3 regions of the Rhizobium sp. RHZ02 genome follow, and region 3 is predicted to be linked to each of the others. Evidence: riboswitches for the same ligand, from Rfam matches in the RefSeq annotation. Region 3 holds a riboswitch; each other region holds the start of a gene.

Region 1 (4,197 bases), on a different contig from region 3:
TTGGACGGTAAAGTACCGGTCTTTGATTTCAGGGACCGAGACGATTGTGCAACTGGTCTCGTCGACTGCAACCCAGGCCTCGGAATAGGCGACGTCCAGGTTCGGATTGGGCCAGTCCACCGCGCCGGGCTTCCTGTGAACCAACTCGTTCCACTTAAAACCTTCCTGGAAGTCGAGCTGTTGTTGGCGCGTGATCAGCAGCCGGCCAAGCAGGTAGATATAGGCCTGGCTGATCTCTTCATCGCTGACCTGAGCGGTCTGCGCCGAGGTCCCACCTGCCACCATCAAAAAAGCGAGGAGGAGGAAAGTAACAGAGCGTAGCGACATGATGACCTTGACCTTGTTAGCGGCGCTGACAACATCCTCGCTTTTCGAGGCACGAGAGGAAGTACGTTACGGTAAATATTGAAGTGTTCTGCAATGCTGACGGCCGATTTGGATCGATGAACGAACCGCTGCACGGGAGGGCGCGTGGGTTGAGGTAGAGGGCACGAGGCGGGCGTCGCGCTAAGATCAAAATCGGGACTCTCGTTCAAGAAATTCGAACCCGCGCCATGGTCGTCCAGCGAAAGACCGGACGTCCCGTACAATTCGAGATCACGACCGAAGTGAGGGGAAGCCTGCTTGCCTGGCTTGAACGCAGCCCATGAAGGGGATGCTGACGGGACCGGTTACCATTCTTCAACTGGTCCTTCGTTCGCGACGACCTGCCTCGCGAGACCGTGTGCCGACAGATCGCGCTCGCCATCCATGATGAGGTGAAGGATCTCGAGCAAGCGGGCGCGGCGATGATCCAGATCGACGAAGCGGCGTTACGCGAAGGCCTTCCCCTCAGGAAGGGTGCCTGGCAGCATTATCTCGATTGGGCTGTCGAGTGCTTCCGAATTTGCTCCAGCGACGTGGCGGACGACACGCAGATCCATACGCACATGTGCTATTCCGAGTTCAACGACATCATGGATTCGATCGCCGCGATGGACGCGGATGGGATCTCGATCGAGACATCAAGGTCGAAAATGGAACTGCTCGATGCATTCGTCGGAGAAGGTTATCCGAACGAAATCGGACTGGGTGTCTATGACATCCACTCGCCGCGGGTTCCTCATGCCGAGGAGATGCGAGCGTTGCTCAGTCTGGCGCGCACACATTTGAGCGACCGCCAACTTTGAGTCAACCCGGACTGCGGCTTGAAAACCCGCAATGGGAAGAGGTCAAACCCGCACTCGTCAATATGGTGAAAGCCGCGCGCAGCCTGCGCGAAGTAGCCGCGGTAGAGGGCTAGCCCTACCGTGCCACCGAACCCCGAAGCCGGGCGAAGGTCCGGCTTCGTTGCCTTCATTATTTGTCCCCAGCGTTTCTGCGTCTGTCTGATGGTATCCGTTGACGCGATTTTCGCCTCGTATACTATATCTTGTGTTCGAGGTTCTTCCGATTCGCGTCGGAAGCTAAGACGGGAATACGGTGCGTGAGGCCCATGATGGGTCGAGCAATGCCGGAGCTGCCCCCGCAACTGTGAGCGGCGAGCATTCGATCGATAGGTCCACTGAACGCCTTGAGGGCATTGGGAAGGCAGATCGAATGTGATGACCCGCAAGCCAGGAGACCTGCCTTGCAACGCAAACGTCCACGGGCGGGGTGTCCGGAAGGTCGCGATTGCGTGCGGGATGTTGCCGTGCGTGCCGCTTCCCCTGACCGCCGCATGAGCCACTTCGGGGTGAAGTCTTATGATCTTGAGTTTCGAAATCCGTCCGCGCGAATGACGGGCGCCTGAGCGTCCGGCGACCGCAAGCGGCTGCCTTCATCATCGCTCACTTTTGGCCGGACGTCGGAGGATGTCCGATCGCTATCGCCCGCCTATCTGACATGAGGATTACCATGACCATCACCGTCTACAGCAAGCCTGCCTGCGTTCAGTGCACGGCGACCACACGCGCGCTCGATCGGCAAGGGATCAACTATGACGTGATCGACGTCTCGACCGACACCGCGGCCTACGAGCTCGTGCAGGGTCTCGGCTACCGTCAGGTTCCCGTCGTCGTTGCCGGTGACCTGCACTGGGCTGGCTTCCGACCTGATATGATCAACGCTCTGGCCTGAGGATCGGCCGATGGGTGAGCTCGTCTATTTCTCCAGCAGATCCGAGAACACCCGCCGCTTTGTCGAAAAACTCAGGCTGCCCGCATCGCGGATTCCGATCGGCGCCGAGCTCACGCTTACGGCGGAACGTCCCTTCGTCCTGATCGTCCCGACTTATTGCGGCGACGGCGGCAAGGGCGCCGTCCCCAAGCAGGTGATCCGTTTCCTCAACGATGCGGCGAACCGCTCGAACCTCCGTGGCGTGATTGCCGCGGGCAACAGCAACTTCGGCGAGACCTACGGGCTTGCCGGCGACATCATCGCAAGGAAATGTCAGGTGCCCTACCTCTACAGGTTCGAGCTTCTGGGCACCGTGGAGGATGTCGCCAATGTCAAACATGGATTGGAACGATTTTGGACACGGCAGTTCTCGAACGCCCTGTGAAGGTGGCGGATACGAAGGTGGCGGACGCAACGCTCGACTACCACGCACTCAACGCGATGCTGAACCTCTATGACGAGGACGGAAGGATTCAGCTCGACAAGGATCGGCAAGCGGCCAAGCAGTATTTCCTGCAGCACGTAAACCAGAATACAGTGTTCTTCCATAATCTCAGGGAGAAGCTCGATTACCTCGTGACCGAAGGCTATTATGAGCAGGAGGTTCTGGACCAGTATTCGTTCAATTTCGTCCGCGACCTGTTCGATCACGCCTACGATAAGAAGTTCCGCTTCCCGACCTTCCTCGGCGCGTTCAAGTACTACACCAGTTACACGCTGAAGACCTTCGACGGGAAGCGTTATCTCGAGCGCTACGAAGACCGTATCTGCATGGTGGCACTGACGCTGGCGCAGGGCAGCGAAGCGCTGGCCCGCGACATGGTTGATGAGATCATCTCGGGCCGCTTCCAGCCGGCGACCCCGACCTTCCTCAATGCCGGAAAGAAGCAGCGCGGTGAGCTTGTCTCCTGCTTCCTGCTACGCATCGAGGACAATATGGAGAGCATCGCACGCGGCATCAATTCCGCTTTGCAGCTCTCCAAGCGCGGCGGCGGTGTCGCTCTGTCGTTGACGAACCTGCGCGAGGCGGGAGCGCCGATCAAGCAGATCGAGAACCAGTCGTCAGGCGTAATCCCGGTCATGAAGCTCCTTGAGGACAGCTTCTCCTACGCCAACCAGCTCGGCGCGCGGCAGGGGGCAGGCGCCGTCTACCTCAACGCCCACCACCCCGACATCATGCGGTTCCTCGACACCAAGCGCGAGAATGCCGATGAGAAGATCCGCATCAAGACGCTGTCCCTCGGCGTTGTTGTCCCCGACATCACATTCGAACTGGCAAAGAACAACGAGGATATGTACCTGTTCTCGCCCTACGATGTGGAGCGTGTCTACGGCGTCGCCTTCAGCGAGATCTCGGTGACGGAAAAGTACCGGGAGATGGTGGCCGACAGCCGCATCAAGAAAAAGAAGATCAAAGCGCGTGACTTCTTTCAGGTTGTTGCCGAGATCCAGTTCGAAAGCGGCTATCCCTACATCATGTTTGAAGACACGGTGAATAAGACGAACCCGATTGCCGGACGCATTACCATGAGCAACCTCTGCTCGGAAATCCTGCAGGTGAGCGAGGCGAGCGACTACAATGACGATCTCTCCTACAAGCACATGGGCAAGGACATCTCCTGCAATCTCGGCTCGCTGAATATCGCTGCAGCGATGGATTCATCCGATTTCGGCAAGACGATCGAAACCTCGATCCGGGCGCTGACTGCCGTTTCCGACATGAGCAACATCACGTCCGTTCCAGCCGTGGCTAAGGGTAACGCCGACAGTCACGCGATTGGTCTCGGGCAGATGAACCTTCACGGCTATCTCGCCCGCGAACGTATCTACTATGGCTCCGAAGAGGGCGTCGACTTCACCAACATGTACTTTTACACAGTCACCTATCATGCCATCCGTGCCTCGAACCGGCTGGCCGTCGAGCGGGGTCAGAGCTTTAAGGGTTTCGAGAATTCGAAGTACGCTTCGGGCGAATATTTCAACAAGTACACCGAAGCTGAGTGGAAGCCCGCGACAGCGCGTGTAGCAGAGCTTTTCGAGACGGCAGGGGTCCACGTTCCG
Region 2 (4,197 bases), on a different contig from region 3:
TCGAACTCCGGCGAGCCAATTCCTCGATCCAGGCAACGCCCTGCATGATCATGATACCGACACCCGCACAGAATGCGCCGAGCAGGAGAGCCGGGACGTAATCAGCCGGCATGACCGTACCGAATTCGCCAACGTCGATCAGGAAATCGCTGCCACCGAGCAGCCGAGCCACCAGCGTCGAAACCAGCGCAGAAACCACAACCGGCGTTAGCGAGACGATGGTATACGAGCCGATGATGAGCTCGAAGGCGTAGAATGCGCCGGTCAGCGGGGCATTGAAGGCAGCGGCAATCGCACCCGCTGCGCCGCACCCAACGAGAACGCGCAGGTCCGAGCGGCGAAGCTGCAGCTTCAGCCCGAGCTTCGAGGCCAGTCCGGCCGCCAGCTGCGTGTAGCCGGCTTCCAGGCCGACGGAGGCCCCGAAACCATTAGAAATAAGATTTTGGACTGCGACCAGAATGCTATCGGTGAGAGATAGCCGACCGCCATGCAGTGCGTTCGCCTCGATCGGATCCACCATCGGCTTCTTGCGGGTCTTGGCAAGCACGAACAGCAACAGACCCAGGAGAATGCCGCCGCAGACCGGCGCCGTCAGCAACAGCAGCTTGTTGTCGATCTGCGACGAACTCAGTCTCTCGACGTCGCTGATTCCGAAGATCAGGCTGTGCATTTCGCGGGAAATGAGACCCATACCGGTCACCGCCAAACCCGATATGACACCGACGATCGCGCCGGCGATGACCATCCCCATCTCGCTGCGGCGCAGCAGGGCGCGCATCCGCCCGATATCGAGAAGGGTATGAAACGGACCGAAGCGGCGAATATCGATTTTGAGGAGCATGGCAGGAAAACTAGGCGGGCGCAGGCGCGTTCAAGTGCGAGGAAGGGAGGGGCAAATCAGTGGCGCGACCCGCTTGCGATGCAATTGCGGCAAAAGACCGGCGCGGACAATAATTATTTATGACGTAAGCCACTGATAAAAGACGATAAATCTTGTAGAGTAGGTCGACTTGACAGCGTTTCGCGGCGATGACGGCAATCTTAGGAGCGACGGCTTTTGATTGACTTCAGGAGTGGCCTTGCCTAACGATGACGCCATAACGGATGGTTCCGGACCGGTTGAATCGGTGCGGATGAAAAGGGAATGTGAAGCGGTGGACCCAATTCGGGCACCGTCATCAGAGCCGACCCCGCGACTGTAGAGCGGTCAGGGTTTTCCGTCCGGCGTTGGTTTCGCGTGGCTGACAGCCTGCAAGGGTGCAGGCGGGCTGTGCGAAAGTGGCGACGGAAAAGTCACTGGCAGTGCATCATGATCAACCGGGGCAGGACGCCTCTTACGTCTACGAATCGTCCGCCTTTTCATGAAATGCAGCCGGGAAGGCGAGGAAGATCCGCTGGCACGATCTGGGGCGACCGGTTTCCGGTTTGCCCCGATCGCGGCCAAGACCCGCGAGCCAGGAGACCTGCCAACTGTGCCGGGCGAAAAGCCCATTCCTGGGTGATGCCCGCTGCCAGCACGGAGGTTGTCATGGCTGAAAGACAGATTTGCCGGCTGCGCTCCGCAGTCGTTCCGGTCTCTCGCGGAAGGCTTCCGAAGATCGGTCAGCGTTTTCCATGAGCCCGATATCATCAGGCGCGACTTTCATCCTGGGCGGCGCGCGCTCGGGCAAATCGCGTTTTGCCGAGCAACTGGTCGTCTCGAGCGGCCTGGAGCACCATTACGTGGCGACCGGTCGGGCTTGGGACGACGAGATGCGCGCCCGGATCGACAAGCACAAAGCCGATCGCGGCGATCTCTGGCATACCCATGAAGAGCCGCTGGATCTTGTCGGCTGCCTGCGGGCGATCGATGGCGAGAAGCGGGCAGTTTTGGTGGATTGCCTGACGCTTTGGATCACCAATCTGATGATGGAAGACCGCGACATAGGGGCGGAATTTGCCTCGCTTGTGGCGTATCTGCCGACGGCACGAGCCCGTCTCGTCATCGTTTCCAATGAGGTCGGTCTCGGTATCGTGCCGGAAAACCGCATGGCGCGGGAGTTTCGGGACCATGCCGGCCGTCTGCATCAAATGATCGCGGCCGAGGCCGTGGATGTGTATTTTATCGCGGCTGGACTGCCGTTGAAGATGAAGGGTTGAATTTCATGAACCAGCAGAAAATTCCGGCGACCGTGATCACGGGTTTCCTCGGCGCCGGCAAGACGACGATGATCCGCAATCTGCTCTCCAATGCCAACGGTAAGAAGATCGCGCTTATCATCAACGAATTCGGCGATCTCGGCGTCGACGGCGACGTGCTCAAGGGCTGCGGCGCGGAGAACTGCACCGAGGATGACATCATCGAGCTCACCAATGGCTGCATCTGCTGCACGGTTGCCGACGACTTCATTCCGACGATGACCAAGCTTCTGGAGCGCGAACAGCGCCCCGACCATATCGTTATTGAAACATCCGGTCTCGCGCTGCCGCAGCCGCTCGTTGCGGCGTTCAACTGGCCTGATATCCGCACGCAGGTCACCGTCGATGGCGTCGTTACCGTTGTCGACAGCGCCGCCGTTGCCGCGGGCCGCTTCGCGGACGATCACGATGCCGTCGAGGCTCGTCGGGTCGAAGACGATTCGCTCGACCATGAGAGCCCGATCGAGGAGCTTTTCGAGGACCAGCTGACCTGCGCCGATCTGATCGTACTCAACAAGACCGACCTTCTCGACACCGCCGGCCTTGGTCGCGTGCGCGATGAGGTTGCTTCCCGTATCGCTCGCAAGCCTGTCATGATCGAGGCGCGCAATGGCGAGGTTCCGGCAAGCGTGCTGCTCGGGCTCGGCGTCGGTACGGAAGACGATGTGGTCAATCGCAAGTCCCACCATGAACTCGAACACGAGGACGGCGTGCCGCACGATCATGACGAGTTCGACAGCTTCGTGGTCGAGCTTGGTCCTGTTGCCGATCCGGCAGCCTTCGTGGATGCGCTGAGGGGCATCATCGGCGAACATGACGTGCTGCGGCTCAAGGGCTTCATCGATGTTCCCGGCAAGCCGATGCGCCTGCAGTTGCAGGCGGTCGGCAGCCGGATCGACCACTATTTCGATCGCGCCTGGGCGCCGGGCGAAGCACGCGGCACCCGTCTTGTCGTCATCGGCTTGCACGAGATGGACGAAGCGGCGGTGCGCAAGGCGATCGAAGCGCTGGCATAAGGCAAGACCGATGCATCTGCTTCTGGCACAGCAGGGAACAATCAGTGACGCCGAGGAGGCGATCGATCTCGGTCAATCGCCCGGCGATGTCCTGTTCCTGTCGGCTGCCGATACCGAGCTTGCCGCGATAGCCGCCGCTTATGACGAACCGTCGGCCGGCTTCTCGCTGCGGCTGGCAAGCCTGATGAGCCTGAAGCATCCAATGTCGGTCGATGCCTATATCGAGCGGACGGCCCGCCACTCCAAGCTAATCGTCGTGAGGGCGCTGGGTGGCGCCAGCTACTTCCACTATGCGCTGGAGGCGCTCCATACGGCGGCAGCTCGATCTGGCGCGTTCATCGCCGTGCTGCCCGGAGATTCGAAGTCCGATGCGGGGTTGACACCATTTTCGAATGTACCGCTTGAAGACCTGAACGCCCTTTGGGCCTATCTCATCGAAGGCGGCGATGCCAATTCGCGGGCGTTTCTGGACTATGCCGGTGCGATGCTCTCGGGAACTGAAAAGCCGGAAGCGGCATCGCCGCTGATGAAGGCTGGGATCTGGTGGCCGGGCAAGGGCGTCGTCGGCGTCGAAGAGTGGAGGTCGGCGTGCGACGAACGGGTGCGCTTCGTACAGGGAGTGTCACAAACGCCAGTGGTCGCGGTCAGCTTCTATCGCGCGCTCGTGCAAAGCGGAGAGACCAAGCCTGTCGAAGCCTTGATCGATACGCTGCTGGCTGAAGGCATCCGGCCGCTGCCGGTGTTTGCTTACAGCCTCAAGGATCCTGTCTCGAAGGGCATTCTCGAAAGTGTTTTTAACGCCATCAAGCCCGAGGTGGTGATCAATACGACAGGCTTTGCCGTGTCTGCGCCTGGTGCGGATCGCGAGCAGACCGTGCTCGAGGCGAACGACGCGGTGGTGCTTCAGGCGATCTTTTCGGCGTCGTCGCGCCAAGCGTGGGCCGCTTCCTCGCAGGGGCTCTCCGCACGCGACCTTGGAATGAATGTTGCGCTGCCGGAGGTT
Region 3 (4,197 bases):
AAGCATCTGCGCGACGTTCGCCAGATCATCGGCAAGCGGCATGACGTCTGCGACTTCTCGGCACTCAGCCTGCTGATCTCGCAGCGCGGAGCCACGTTCTTCACGGACACCTACGTCACCTTCAATCCGACTGCGGAAGAAATCGCCGAGTCCGCGGTTCTCGCCGCCGAGGAAATCAAGCGCTTCGGCATTACGCCGCGCGTGGCCCTCGTTTCCCACTCGAATTTCGGCTCGCGTGAATCCGAGAGCGCGACGAAGATGCGTGCTGCTCTCAAGCTCGTTCGCGAAGCAGCCCCGGAGCTTGAAGTCGACGGCGAGATGCATGGCGAGAGCGCGATCTCCGACGCCCTGCGCAAGCGCGTCATGCCCGACACGACCCTGCATGACGAAGCGAACCTGCTGGTCTTCCCGAACCTGGATTCGGCGAATATCACCCTCGGCGTCGTGAAATCGATGATCGACGGCTTGCATGTAGGGCCGATCCTGCTGGGCGCTGCGCTGCCGGCGCACATCCTGGCGCCCTCGGTGACCTCCCGCGGTGTCGTCAACATGGCTGCCCTCGCCGTCGTCGAGGCTTCACAGCCGGCGTGATTTGCGGCCGATCGAGAAAATGCGCTAAGATTCCGACTGCAGCCTGTTAAGACAAACGGGCTAGCAATGGAGGCGCGGCAGGACGCCGCGCCTTACGACCTGCTCACCGATGGGACGATGCCTTGAACCGCTGGATTCTGTCATTCGCAGCCGCACTTGTGTTGATCGGCTCGGCCCATGCCCAGGTGCCGGCGATCTGCGGAGACCTGCGTGCCCGCCTTGCCGATCTGCCGCAAATCATCGGCAGCACGCCCGAGGTGCGCAAATTCGCCAGCGCCATCGCCGAACAGAACCTTGAGCTTCGCAAGGTCCGCAGCGATCTCCGTCAGAACGGCTGCACAAGCGGCAGCATGGTCGTGATCGGCGACGATGACGGCTATTGCGGGGAGCTTGAGCGCGCGGAGAGCAAAATGGTCGACAACATCCGTTATCTGCAGCAGCGGCGCGACGAGCTGCGTGGCCAAAGCGAGGATGTCCGCACGCGAAACGAGCTTCTTGCGGCGCTCGATGACAATGGCTGCAACGAGGAACAGTGGCCCGCCGACAGCGGCGATGGATATGCACCGCCTCCAAGCATTGAAGATCAGGCGCTGCGAAACGACACCTTCGTACCGCCGGGTGGCGATCCCGGCCAGCGCCGCTACGGTCTCCCCGGCATGTCGACGCCCTCTCATCTCAATACCGTCTGTGTGCGCACCTGCGACGGTGGCTTTTTTCCGTTAAGCTCGAATGCAACCTCGCAGGACTTCGCCCGCGATGCCGACACCTGCTCGAAGATGTGTCCCGGCATCGACACAGAGCTCTTTTATCATGACGTCTCCAGCACTGAGACTTCACAGATGATATCGGCGGCCACGGGCGCTCCTTACAGCGCGATGCCGAACGCTTTCGCCTACAAGAACCGAAAACCCGGCGAAAAATCATCCTGCAGCTGCGACCTCAACGCCTACTATGAGCGGATGCGAAAAAGCCAATCAATCAGCGAACCGCCGCAACAAGGATCGATCACCACGATCGAAACCAAGAAGCCCGAGCCAGCGAGCAAGGTCGCCGCCCCGGCTGCACCGCAGCCTCAGGTGCCGGACAGGCCATATGATCCGGCGACCAACAAGGTGCGCCAGATCGGTCCGCAGTTCTTGGCCGGCGACCAAGGCACAATCGACCTCAAGCATCCGGCAAAGCCGGGCCCTCAGCCGCAGCAGCAATAGCCGCCCTCAGTCCGCTGGATTGTCCCAGCGATCCGTAAACACCAGTTCCTCCAGCAGCAATCGCTGGCGCCATCCTTTGACGGCGAGTTCCGGCTGGTCATAGAGCCGGTCGACATAGCCGACGCAGAGCCAGGCAACGATCTCGACCCGATCAGGAACACCGAGGATGTCCTTGATGTCGGACTCGTGAAAGATGCTCACCCAGCCGACCCCCACGCCTTCGGCTCGGGCGGCGAGCCACAGATTCTGCACGGCACAGACCGTGGAGTAGGAATCCATCCGCCGATTGTGCGTCCTGCCAAGAACGACATCGCCGCAGCGATGCGGATCGCAGGTCACGCAGATGCTGAGCGGTGCGGTGCGGATGCCCTCAAGCTTCAGTGACCGGTAGAGCTGTTGCCGCCCGCCTTCAAACATCTCGCCCGCCTCGCGGTTGGCGCGATCGAAGGCCTGCCACGCGGCCTCCTTCACCTTATCATCGCGCACCAGGATGAAATTCCAGGGCTGCATGAACCCAACGGACGGCGCGTGATGTGCGGCCGTCAGAAGCCTTTTGACGACGTCGTCCGGTATGGCATCCGGGAGAAACTCGGAACGCACGTCGCGTCGCGTCGAAATCGCCCTGTAGACGGCGTCGCGTTCCTCGTTCGAAAAGGCTGCGGCTCCCGACAGGGAGCCTGAGTGGTCTGGTCGCATCGTCAATCCCCAACAACACAACCGCCCGCAGTCCACGCGGGTCAGTCTATGATGTCGGGCCGGTCTTCTGACTTGGCGTCATCCGACTGCCGCGCCTTCCCGGTACTGGACCAGTGGCTCTTTGCGGCAGCCGTCAGCCTTACAGCGTTGGGCACGTTTCGGTCTTTCACCGAATTCCCGATTCTCCCGCCTGCGACGGGCACCCGACGGACGCGTCTATGCCTATAAACCCTGGCCGACGCAATCCCTTAATCCGAGACGGGAAAGTAGCGCACATAGGCGAACTCATCACCTGACGGCGACCAGTTGGGCACGTTGATCGTTCCCTGCCCGCCGAAGAGATCGAAGAGCGTCGTCAGGTTTCCGCCATCCGTGTCCATCAGCCGCAGGCGAACATCGAAATCGCGTGGATGGTCGAACACATCAGGATCGTAAGAAAGGATCAGAACCTTGTCGTTGTTGGGCGACGGATGGGCAAACCAGTTCCCATAGTTGTCACTGGTGACCTGCTCGAGACCGGTCCCATCGGGATGGATTCGCCAGATTTGCATGAGGCCGGTGCGGCTAGAATTGAAGTAGATCCATTGACCGTCGGCGGAATAGTCCGGCCCGTCATTGCGCCCCTCGCCGTGGGTCAGCCGCTTTTCTTCGCCGCCGTCAACGGAGATCGTGTAGATATCGAACAAATCGTTGCGGATGCCACAATAGGCGAGTTGCTTCCCGTCGGGCGACCAGCCGTGCCAATAGGATGGCCGATTTTGCGTCACCAGCCGCGGCGTACCACCTTCGGCCGGCAGCACATAAATCGTCGACTTCCCGAACTCGGTTTTGTCGGAGATGACGATCTGGCGGCCATCGGGCGAAATGCCGTGGTCGTTGTTGCAGGTCGTCGCAAAGCCGGTATCGACCTTGCCGACCTTGCTCGAACCATCAAGTGCGAGACGGTAGAGGAGTCCGTCGCCGTTCAACAGTAGATAGGTCCCATCCGGCGAAAAGTTCGGCGCCTCAACGAGTTGCGTGGTTTGCCAGACGACGCGCGCCTCGCCTGTCCTGATGCTGTAGATCTCAACGGAACTGCGCAATCTGAATCCTCCTGAGCATCGAATCCGCCAGACCTACGACGGCTCGCCACTCAGCACAAGCAAATGCGCCTGACCGAGAATCTGCTCTGGAGGTAGCTCCTGCGTGATGGGCGTTTTATCCACCGATCACAAATGCGGGAAACCTAGCGGTTCATCTAGCGTTCATGACGAAGATGTGACAGTTCGACGAAGCTTTTATGACGTCGGAGTTTTCCAGTTGATCGCGTTGGTAATGAGGTCTGCAGCGGCGGCGCGTTTTGCGTCGCTTTCCACCGATTTCGGGGGAAGCGCTCGGTCGCCCGCCCTACGCACCGCACTCAGCGTTGCTTTTTGTGCCCTGCTTGCGCTCCTTGCCACCGCCACTGTCGAGATCATTGCCCGCGATGGGTTGGCCGACGTCCGCGAATTCCTGACATCGCCTGTGCGTCCGGGGATGACGACGGTTGTGATGTTGACTGTCCTGATGCTGTCGCTCGATGCAGTCCTGGGCCGGCGGTTCATTTCGGCGCTGATCGTTCTTCCGCTTGTGATCGTCCCCGCCATTGTATCCAACCAGAAGCAGCACTACCTTTCGGACCCGCTTTATCCATCGGACGTCCTTTTCGGGCGGCAGATCATGG

The links. A riboswitch is a leader RNA that binds a small molecule or an ion and turns the genes downstream of it on or off. The one in region 3 is predicted to bind cobalamin.
Region 1: linked by a shared signal. The riboswitch ahead of nrdH (glutaredoxin-like protein NrdH) and the one ahead of bluB (5,6-dimethylbenzimidazole synthase) in region 3 are both predicted to bind cobalamin.
Region 2: linked by a shared signal. The riboswitch ahead of cobU (bifunctional adenosylcobinamide kinase/adenosylcobinamide-phosphate guanylyltransferase) and the one ahead of bluB (5,6-dimethylbenzimidazole synthase) in region 3 are both predicted to bind cobalamin.

What each region holds. Positions count from the first base shown of each region.
Region 1 is NZ_JACUZX010000033.1:36,645-40,841, reverse strand. It holds gene IB244_RS28530 (DUF1214 domain-containing protein) at 1-327, opposite strand, end outside; partial or broken gene IB244_RS28525 (5-methyltetrahydropteroyltriglutamate--homocysteine S-methyltransferase) at 641-1,282, shown strand; cobalamin riboswitch at 1,404-1,627, shown strand; gene nrdH (glutaredoxin-like protein NrdH) at 1,876-2,097, shown strand; gene nrdI (class Ib ribonucleoside-diphosphate reductase assembly flavoprotein NrdI) at 2,108-2,521, shown strand; gene nrdE (class 1b ribonucleoside-diphosphate reductase subunit alpha) at 2,491-4,197, shown strand, end outside.
Region 2 is NZ_JACUZX010000034.1:20,088-24,284, reverse strand. It holds gene IB244_RS28790 (chloride channel protein) at 1-841, opposite strand, end outside; cobalamin riboswitch at 1,089-1,486, shown strand; gene cobU (bifunctional adenosylcobinamide kinase/adenosylcobinamide-phosphate guanylyltransferase) at 1,615-2,139, shown strand; gene cobW (cobalamin biosynthesis protein CobW) at 2,145-3,194, shown strand; gene cobN (cobaltochelatase subunit CobN) at 3,205-4,197, shown strand, end outside.
Region 3 is NZ_JACUZX010000009.1:99,052-103,248, reverse strand. It holds gene IB244_RS15930 (NADP-dependent malic enzyme) at 1-591, shown strand, start outside; gene IB244_RS15925 (DUF2865 domain-containing protein) at 714-1,799, shown strand; gene bluB (5,6-dimethylbenzimidazole synthase) at 1,806-2,495, opposite strand; cobalamin riboswitch at 2,535-2,717, opposite strand; gene IB244_RS15915 (TolB family protein) at 2,744-3,577, opposite strand; gene IB244_RS15910 (LTA synthase family protein) at 3,795-4,197, shown strand, end outside.